Regions from separate parts of the Streptomyces sp. NPDC054765 genome, predicted to be linked through region 1. Evidence: riboswitches for the same ligand, from Rfam matches in the RefSeq annotation. Region 1 holds a riboswitch; the other holds the start of a gene.
What was found. Region 1 has a riboswitch for glycine ahead of gcvP (aminomethyl-transferring glycine dehydrogenase). Riboswitches for the same ligand answer to the same signal wherever they lie in the genome.

Region 1 (4,406 bases):
CCCGTACGGGCCTGGTGGAGCCGAGCATCCGGCCCGCGTACGGCTCCGGCACCCAGCGGCTCTACAGCTTCCGGGACGTCGTGGTCCTGAAAATCGTCAAGCGGCTGCTGGACACCGGGGTGTCGCTGCAGAACATCCGCACCGCCGTCCAGCATCTGCGCTCGCGCGGGCTGGCGGGTCTGACGCGGATGACGCTGATGAGCGACGGTGCGACGGTCTACGAGTGCACCTCGCCCGACCAGGTCGTGGATCTGCTCCAGGGCGGCCAGGGCGTCTTCGGGATCGCCGTGGGGGTGGTGTGGCGGGACGTGGAGAGCGCGCTGTCACAGCTCCACGGAGAGCGTGTGGACACCGGCGAGACCCTGGTCGGGAAGAACCCGCACGACGAGCTGGCGCGGCGGCGCAACCGGGCCGGCTGAGTCCCCGGCGGTGTGCGCGGCCCGGCATCGGGCCGATTGTCAGTGGCATGGGGCAGCATCGGACATGTGAGACCTGCGCCGACGATCCTGCATCTCGACATGGATGCGTTCTTTGCGGCCGCCGAGCAGGCGGCCAAGCCCAGCCTGCGCGGCAAGCCCGTGGTGGTCGGGGGGATCGGTGCGCGCGGAGTGGTCTCCACGGCGTCGTACGAAGCCCGGGTGTTCGGTATCCGCTCCGCGATGCCCACGGCCCAGGCGCGCCGGCTGTGCCCCAACGCCGCGTATCTCACCCCTCGCTTCTCGTTGTACCGCCAGGTGAGTGAGACGGTGATGGAGCTGCTGCACGCGTTGTCGCCGCTGGTGGAGCCGCTGAGCCTGGACGAGGCCTTCGTCGATCTGGAAGCGGGCGGAGTGCCGCCGGAGACGGCCGCCGTGCGGGTCGTGGGGGAGCAGCTGCGCCGCGATATCCGTTGCGCCACGGGCCTGACCGGATCGGTGGGGCTGGCCGGCGCCAAGATGCTGGCGAAGATCGCGTCCGAGGCGGCCAAGCCGGACGGTCTGGTGGTGATCGAGCCCGGTACCGAACGGGAGTTGCTGGGCCCGATGACGGTGCGGACGCTGCCCGGGGTGGGCCCCGCGACCGCCGAGACGCTGCGCAGGGCCGGGATCCACACCGTCGCGGAGACCGCGGAGGCCGGTGAGGCCGAGCTGGTGCGGCTGCTGGGCAAGGCGCACGGGGCCGGGCTGTATGCGATGGCGCTGGGCCGGGACGACCGGCCGGTGGTGGCCGAGCGGGACGCGAAGTCCATCTCGGTCGAGGACACCTTCGAGGTCGATCTGACCGACCGGACGCGGGTGCGGAGCGAGGTCCTGCGGCTGGCCGACCGCTGCGTCCAGCGGCTGCGGGCCGCCGGGCGTTCGGGGCGGACGGTGGTCCTCAAGGTGCGCAACTACGACTTCTCGACGCTGACGCGCTCCGAGACGCTCCGGGGGCCCACCGACGACCCGGCGGTGATACGGGAGTCCGCTGTGCGGCTGCTGGAGACGGTGGACACCACTGGCGGGGTGCGGCTGCTGGGGGTGGGGGTCAGTGGACTGGCGGACTTCACCCAGGAGGATCTGTTCGCGCAGGTGGCGACGGAGCGGGAGGCGGAGGAGAGCGCCAAGGCAGCAGCAGCGGCTGCGGTGGAGCCGGCCGGTGGCGGGACGGAGCCGGGCGAGGCCGAGGCGGAACCGCCGCGGCACTGGCATCCGGGACTGGATGTGGTGCACGACGAGCACGGCGCCGGCTGGGTGCAGGGAAGCGGGGTGGGAAGAGTGACCGTACGCTTCGAAACGCCGTGGTCCGCACCGGGGAGGGTGCGGACCTTTGCTGTCGAGGATCCGGCGCTGCGGCCGGGGGAGCCCCTGCCGCTGGTGGGCGGGGGGCCGGCGGACGGTCAGTCGTCCGAGCCGGCGATCTTGCCGAAGTCCTTGTCACCGGAACCGGGGGAGGACACCGGGTCGGAGGTCGGGGAGGAGATATCCAGTCGGTAGTGGTGATAGAGCTGAAGTTCCTGCTCAGGGGAGAGATGGCGGCCGACGCCGAAGTCCGGTGCGTCCTTGATCAGTTTGCGGTCGTAAGGGATGTGCAGGCCCTCACCGACCATCTTGCTCGGTTCCAGGGGGACGAACGCGTCCCGGCTGAAGAGTCCGGTGCGTACGGCCGCCCACTCCGGTTCCCCCGTCGCATCGTCGAGATATACCTCGTCGATGGTGCCTATTTTGGTGCCGTTACGGTCGAATGCTTTGCGGCCGATCAGGCTCCGGGGATCGATATCGGTTTGCACGGCCCCTCCAATTGGTCGCAACTGCCCTCTGACAACTACCAAACGGCACATTTCATGCCCTGGCCACTCGAAGGAGCCTTCGACTGCCGCGCTGGTAGGCTGGCCAATGGCCGCAGACCCCGTGCGGGAGAGTCCTTTGTCGTTCGCGACCAGGGCGCCGAAGGAGCAAATCCTCCCCGGAATCTCTCAGGCACACGTACCGCATGGGCGAGGTCACTCTGGAAAGCAGGGCGGGCCGCGGAAGGCACAGTGCCGGGACCCCTCCTCACCGACGGTGAAAGCCGGGCCGCCTCGCGCGGGCCGGTGAAGCTCTCAGGTTGAGATGACAGAGGGGGAGGCCGTCCGGGCACCCGCGCCGTGGTGCCCCTCGTAGGTCGTACCGACCAGGAGGCCCCCGCAGATGACCACCAATCGCATCTCCTTGACCGAGCTGGAGCGCGGCACCCCCTTCGAGCGCCGGCACATCGGTCCCGACCATGAGGCGCAGGCGAAGATGCTCGCGCAGGTCGGGTTCGGGTCGCTGGACGAGCTCACCGCCGCCGCCGTTCCCGATGTGATCAAGAGCGCCGAGGCGCTCGGCCTGCCGCAGGCCCGTACCGAGGCCGAGGTCCTCCAGGAACTGCACGGTCTCGCGGACCGTAACCAGGTGCTGGCGTCCATGATCGGGCTCGGCTATTACGGCACGTTCACCCCGCCGGTGATCCTGCGCAACGTCATGGAGAACCCGGCCTGGTACACGGCGTACACCCCTTACCAGCCGGAGATCTCGCAGGGCCGCCTCGAGGCGCTGCTGAACTTCCAGACGATGGTCGCCGATCTGACCGGACTGCCCACTTCCGGCGCCTCCCTGCTCGACGAGGGCACCGCGGCCGCCGAGGCGATGGCTCTGTCCCGCCGGGTCGGCAAGGTCAAGCAGGGCGTCTTCCTGGTCGACGCGGACTGTCTGCCGCAGACCATCGCCGTGATCCAGACCCGTGCGGAGCCCACCGGCGTCGAGGTCGTGGTCGCTGACCTGTCCGACGGCATCCCGGCCGAGGTCGCCGAGCGCGGTGTGTTCGGTGTGCTGCTGCAGTACCCGGGCGCCTCCGGTGTGGTCCGTGACCCCCGCGCCGTCATCGAGCGGGCCCACGAGCTGGGCGCGATCGTCACCGTCGCCGCCGATCTGCTGGCCCTGACGCTGCTGACCTCGCCCGGTGAGCTCGGCGCGGACATCGCGGTGGGCACCACCCAGCGCTTCGGCGTCCCGATGGGCTTCGGCGGCCCGCACGCCGGCTTCATGGCCGTACGTGACCAGTTCGCCCGCAGCCTGCCCGGCCGCCTGGTGGGCGTCTCGGTCGACGCCGACGGCAACAAGGCCTACCGCCTCGCGCTGCAGACCCGTGAGCAGCACATCCGCCGGGAGAAGGCCACCAGCAACATCTGCACCGCGCAGGTGCTGCTCGCCGTGATGGCCGGCATGTACGCGGTTCACCACGGCCCCGAGGGCCTGCGGACCATCGCCCGGCGCACCCACCGTTACGCCGCGGTCCTCGCCGAGGGCCTGCGGGCCGGCGGGGTGGAGATCGTGCACGGCTCCTACTTCGACACGCTGACCGCGCGGGTTCCCGGCCGGGCCGCGGAGGTCGTCGCCGCCGCCCGCGAGGCCGGTGTCAACCTCCGGCAGGTCGATGCCGACCTGGTCGGCATCGCCTGCGACGAGACCACCGGGCGCGCGCAGCTGGCCGGTGTCTGGGGTGCCTTCGGTGTGCACGGGGACGTCGAGCAGCTGGATGCGGCCGCCGCCGACACGCTGCCGCAGGCCCTGCTGCGCAGCGACGACTACCTCGCCCACCCGGTCTTCCACCAGTACCGCTCCGAGACCGCGATGCTGCGCTATCTGCGCACCCTCGCGGACAAGGACTACGCGCTGGACCGCGGCATGATCCCGCTCGGCTCCTGCACGATGAAGCTGAACGCGACCACCGAGATGGAGCCGGTCACCTGGCCCGCCTTCGGCCAGCTGCACCCGTTCGCGCCGGCCGCCCAGGCCCAGGGCTACCTCACGCTGATCCAGGAGCTGGAGGAGCGGCTGGCCACGGTCACCGGCTACGACAAGGTCTCCATCCAGCCGAACGCGGGGTCGCAGGGCGAGCTGGCCGGCCTGCTGGCGGTGCGCGCC
Region 2 (4,406 bases), on a different contig from region 1:
TTGTTCGTGAGGACGGAGCCCTGGGCCTCCATGACGGCGACGGGGGCGAAGTTCTCCGACGCGATCATTTCGAGGGTGGACTGCTGGCGGTGGAGTTCGGCGTCGACGGCGGCGGCGACATCGGGGTCGAGCTCATGGAGGGAGCTGTTCAGAAGCGACATAAGTCTTCCCGGGGAGTCAGGGGGCGCGAGGGGGGTCTCCCCGGACGGAGTCCGGGGGAGCTTCCCCGCGGGTGGTGGCGGAGGAGGAGCGGGGCAGCTCAGCTCTGGATGAAGGCGGCGTACTCGTCGGCCGAGAGCAGCTCGGCGGGCTCACCGCCGGTCTTCACCTTGAACAGCCAACCACCCTCGAACGGGGCGGAGTTCACCAGCGAGGGGTCGTTGACGACATCCTCGTTGATCTCGGTGATCTCACCGTCGACGGGCGAGTAGAGATCGCTGACCGACTTGGTCGACTCCAGCTCGCCGCAGGTCTCGCCCGCCGCGACCGTGGTGCCGACCTCAGGGAGCTGCACGTAGACGACGTCGCCGAGCGCGTTGGCCGCGTGCTCGGTGATGCCGACCGTCGAGACGCCTTCCTCGGCGCCCGACAGCCACTCGTGCTCCTTGCTGTAGCGCAGCTGCTGGGGGTTGCTCATGGCTCGATTCTCCTGTACGCGAGGGTGTGGTCGTGACGGGGGTCGCCCCCTGGCGTGGCCCGGGGGGAGGGTCTTGCACAGTGAGACGCGCGGGCGCGCGCCGCTGCCGGGTCTGCCGCGGTCAGCCCTTACTTCTGGCGCTTGTAGAACGGCAGAGCGGTGACCTCGTACGGCTCATGGCTTCCACGGATGTCCACGCAGACACCCTCGGTACCCGGCGTGGCGTAGGCCGCATCCACATAGGCGAGGGCGACCGGCCTGCCCAAGGTGGGGGAAGGCGCCCCGGAGGTGACCTCGCCGATGACCGTGCCGTCGGCCGTGACGACCGGGTACCCGGCGCGCGGGACCCGGCGGCCCTCGGCGAGCAGGCCGACCAGCTTGCGCGGCGGGTTCGCCTCGGCGCGCCCGGCGGCCGCCGCCAGCGCCTCACGGCCCACGAAGTCCCCGCCGTTGGCGGTCTTCTCGAACTTCACGACCCGGCCCAGACCCGCATCGAACGGCGTGGTCGCGGTGGTCAGCTCATGCCCGTACAGCGGCATGCCGGCCTCCAGGCGCAGGGTGTCGCGGCAGGACAGGCCGCAGGGCACCAGACCGGCGTCCTTGCCGGCCTCGGTCAGCGCCTCCCACAGGGCGACCGCGTCGGCCGGCCGGACGAACAGCTCGAAGCCGTCCTCACCGGTGTAGCCGGTACGGGCGATCAGCGCCTGGACGCCGGCGACCGTGCCGGGCAGGCCCGCGTAGTACTTGAGACCGTCCAGATCGGCGTCGGTGAGCGCCTTGAGGATGCCGGGGGACTCGGGGCCCTGCACCGCGAGCAGCGCGTACGCGTCCCGGTCGTCGCGGATCGCGGCGTCGAAGCCGCCGGCCCGCGCGGTCAGCGCGTCCAGCACCACCTGGGCGTTGGAGGCGTTGGCGACGACCATGTACTCCTGGTCGGCCAGGCGGTAGACGATGAGGTCGTCGAGGATGCCGCCCTCGGCCTCGCAGATCATGGTGTAACGGGCGCGGCCGGTCTTGACGCCGCCGATGTTGCCGACCAGCGCGTAGTCGAGAAGGTCGGCGGCCTGCGGGCCGCTGACGGTGATCTCGCCCATGTGGGAGAGGTCGAAGAGACCGGCGCGGGTGCGGACGGCGACATGTTCGTCGCGCTCGCTGCTGTAGCGGAGCGGCATGTCCCAGCCGGCGAAGTCGGTCATGGTGGCGCCGAGCGCGCGATGGGTGGCGTCCAGCGCGGTACGGCGGGGGGCATCAGTCATGGTTCTGGGCTCCCAGGCATGGGTGACAAGACGTTCTCCCCATCTGTCATCGGAACCTGAGAGGTTCACCGGGATCCCGCGAACGGACCCGGTTTGCACCTTGGGTGGAGCCGCCCCGTAGGCCGGGCAGTGGCTCGCTTTTCAGATCTGCCTCGCCCGCGCGGTATAGGGGCCTGAGAGATTCAAGGGAGGACTTGCTCCTTCGGCGCCCCGCCATGGCGGCCGGGGACTCTCCCGCGCGGGTTCAAGCGGCCGGTATGGAGTTGGCGGTGCACAAGTGAGACGCGATGTGCACGTGGCGGCCACATCATTGCACGGGATCGCCGGATACAGGAGCCCTGGCGGCTGCCCCGTCCGTGACGTGGGCAGATCGGCCGATCACCTTGCTCGGCATTACCTTTTCTTGACACTCTGCGGGTACGGGGACGGACTCGAACCGGAGCAGAACCGGACGGGGAGGGCGATCACGGTGCACAGTGAAGCGGCACGGGGGGCCACGTCAGGGGTCGTGCCCCCGGGCGTCGCGCCGAAGGCGCCGCCCGCCACGGTGCCCCGGACCGGACGGCCGCCGCGGTCCGTGGTCCGGGCGGGCCGCGGCGCCCGGATCGTGGACCTCCGGGGCGGGGGACGGGCGCGGGGCGCCGCCGAGCTGCGGTTTCCGGCCGGTGACCTGGTGGTGGTCTCCGGGCTGCCGGGCAGCGGCAAGAGCACCCTGATGCATCGTGTGGTGCCGCCGCTGGACGCGCACGGTGCCGCGGTGCACCGCATCGATTCGCAGGACGTACGCGAGCGCTGGGAGGGCGGCAGACTGCGCGGCCTGCCCTACGCCCTCTACCGTCCGCTGGTCCGGGCCGCCCACTATCTGACGCTTCGCCGTGCGCTGCGCTCCGGCGGCAGTGTGGTGGTGCACGACTGCGGCACCCTGGCGTGGGTGCGCGGCTGGATCGCGCGGTCGGCGGTGCGCGGCGGCCGTGGGCTGCATCTGGTGCTGCTCGATGTGGCGCCCGAGGCGGCGCTGTCCGGCCAGGAGTCGCGGGGGCGCGGGGTGTCGGAGTACGCCTTCGCGCGGCACCGCAGGGCGGTGGGCCGGCTGGTCGGCGCGGCGGAGGCGGCCCGGCTGCCGGACGGGGTCGGCTCGGCGGTGCTGCTCGACCGGCGGGCGGCGAGCGCCCTGGAGACGGTCAGCTTCGACTGAGCGGAGCGGCACCCCGCCCCCCGGGTTCCCCCTCCCGCGCTCTCGTCTAGGGTCTTTGGCCAGATGGCGCGGTTCGGAACGGGTGGGTACACATGACATTTCCGCAGCAGGGGATACCGCAGCTGGCGTGGCCGGCGAACGAGCTCGAAGAGGTGCTGGCCGCATCGGTCGGCCATCCGGGCGCCGGCGGCCGGATCGTCGAGGTGCTCGGCCGCAGCCGGGTGTGGGTGCCGCTGCCGAACGGCGGTGGCCCCGAGAGCGCGGGCCCCGGCGCCCGCGGCCTCGATCTGCCCACCGTGGAGCTCGGTGGCGCGGCCTACGTCCCGGTCTACAGCTCCGAGCAGGAGTTCTTGCGGACGGTCGGCTCGCACCTGTCCTTCACCGTCGCCCCGGCCCGGGAGTTCGCGCGCGGGCTGCCGCCGCACATCGGCATCGCGGTCAACCCCGACGGCACGATAGGCGTCCCGCTGCCGCCGCCCGCGGTGGCCGAGCTGTGCCGGGAGGCCCGCCATGAGCCGGCCGGTCTGCCGAGCGGCGGCCGGGTGCGGCTCTTCGAGCCGGACTGGCAGGACGAGCCGGTGGATTTCCTGGCCGCCGCCGGACTGGAGTTCTCCGGCGCCGGAATTGTCCTGACTGCCCGGCGTGCCCTGGCAAGTGTCGAGGGCGACACGCCCGCACTCTTCGTCGGTGTGCAGATCGGGGCGGACCTGACCGCACTGCACGACGGCACCGCCCGCGAGACGGTACTGTCAGCCCTCGGACGTGCGCTCGGCGCAGTACCGCTGCCCTGGCCCGTACAGCTCGTCATGCTCGACATCGCCCAGGGTGACCCGGTCGCCGACTGGATGCTGGAGCGTGTGCGGCCCTTCTACTCCCGGGACCACTCGTAAGCTGGTTGGATGACGGGCGGGCGCACCCACACGTGCCCTGCTGACAGAAGGGACGGACCACGTGAGCGCGGGTGCGCATCAGGGGCCGGCGGCGGCCGGACAGCTGGAGCAGCTGCTCCAGCAGGTCTCGCCCGGCCGTTACGACGCCTATGAGGCACTGCTGCACGCGCTCGCCGCGGGCCAGGTCTGGATGCTGCTGTGGCACGGCCGGGCCGGCTCGGCCGATGCGCAGTACGGGAACATGGAGGTCGAGGGCCTCGGCTATGCGCCGTGCGTGACCTCCGCACCCGAGCTCGCCGCCTCCGGCTGGAACCGCGACCACGAGGTCGTCACCGGACCGGAGATCGCCGCCTCGCTCTTCCCCGACCGCTGGGGCCTGTGGCTGAACCCCCATGCCCCCGGCGGCGGCGTCGGCATCCCGTGGCTGG

Region 2: it holds a riboswitch for glycine, as region 1 does, so the genes downstream of both, gcvT (glycine cleavage system aminomethyltransferase GcvT) here and gcvP (aminomethyl-transferring glycine dehydrogenase) in region 1, are expected to answer to the same signal.

The regions. Positions count from the first base shown of each region.
Region 1 is NZ_JBSHBP010000045.1:8,666-13,071, forward strand. It holds gene ACWGJY_RS25605 (MerR family transcriptional regulator) at 1-419, shown strand, start outside; gene ACWGJY_RS25610 (DNA polymerase IV) at 486-1,955, shown strand; gene ACWGJY_RS25615 (PRC-barrel domain-containing protein) at 1,859-2,248, opposite strand; glycine riboswitch at 2,363-2,460, shown strand; glycine riboswitch at 2,461-2,587, shown strand; gene gcvP (aminomethyl-transferring glycine dehydrogenase) at 2,649-4,406, shown strand, end outside.
Region 2 is NZ_JBSHBP010000004.1:62,977-67,382, forward strand. It holds gene glyA (serine hydroxymethyltransferase) at 1-161, opposite strand, end outside; gene gcvH (glycine cleavage system protein GcvH) at 260-637, opposite strand; gene gcvT (glycine cleavage system aminomethyltransferase GcvT) at 766-1,893, opposite strand; glycine riboswitch at 1,927-2,044, opposite strand; glycine riboswitch at 2,045-2,140, opposite strand; gene ACWGJY_RS04320 (AAA family ATPase) at 2,402-3,088, shown strand; gene ACWGJY_RS04325 (enhanced serine sensitivity protein SseB) at 3,181-3,978, shown strand; gene ACWGJY_RS04330 (enhanced serine sensitivity protein SseB C-terminal domain-containing protein) at 4,040-4,406, shown strand, end outside.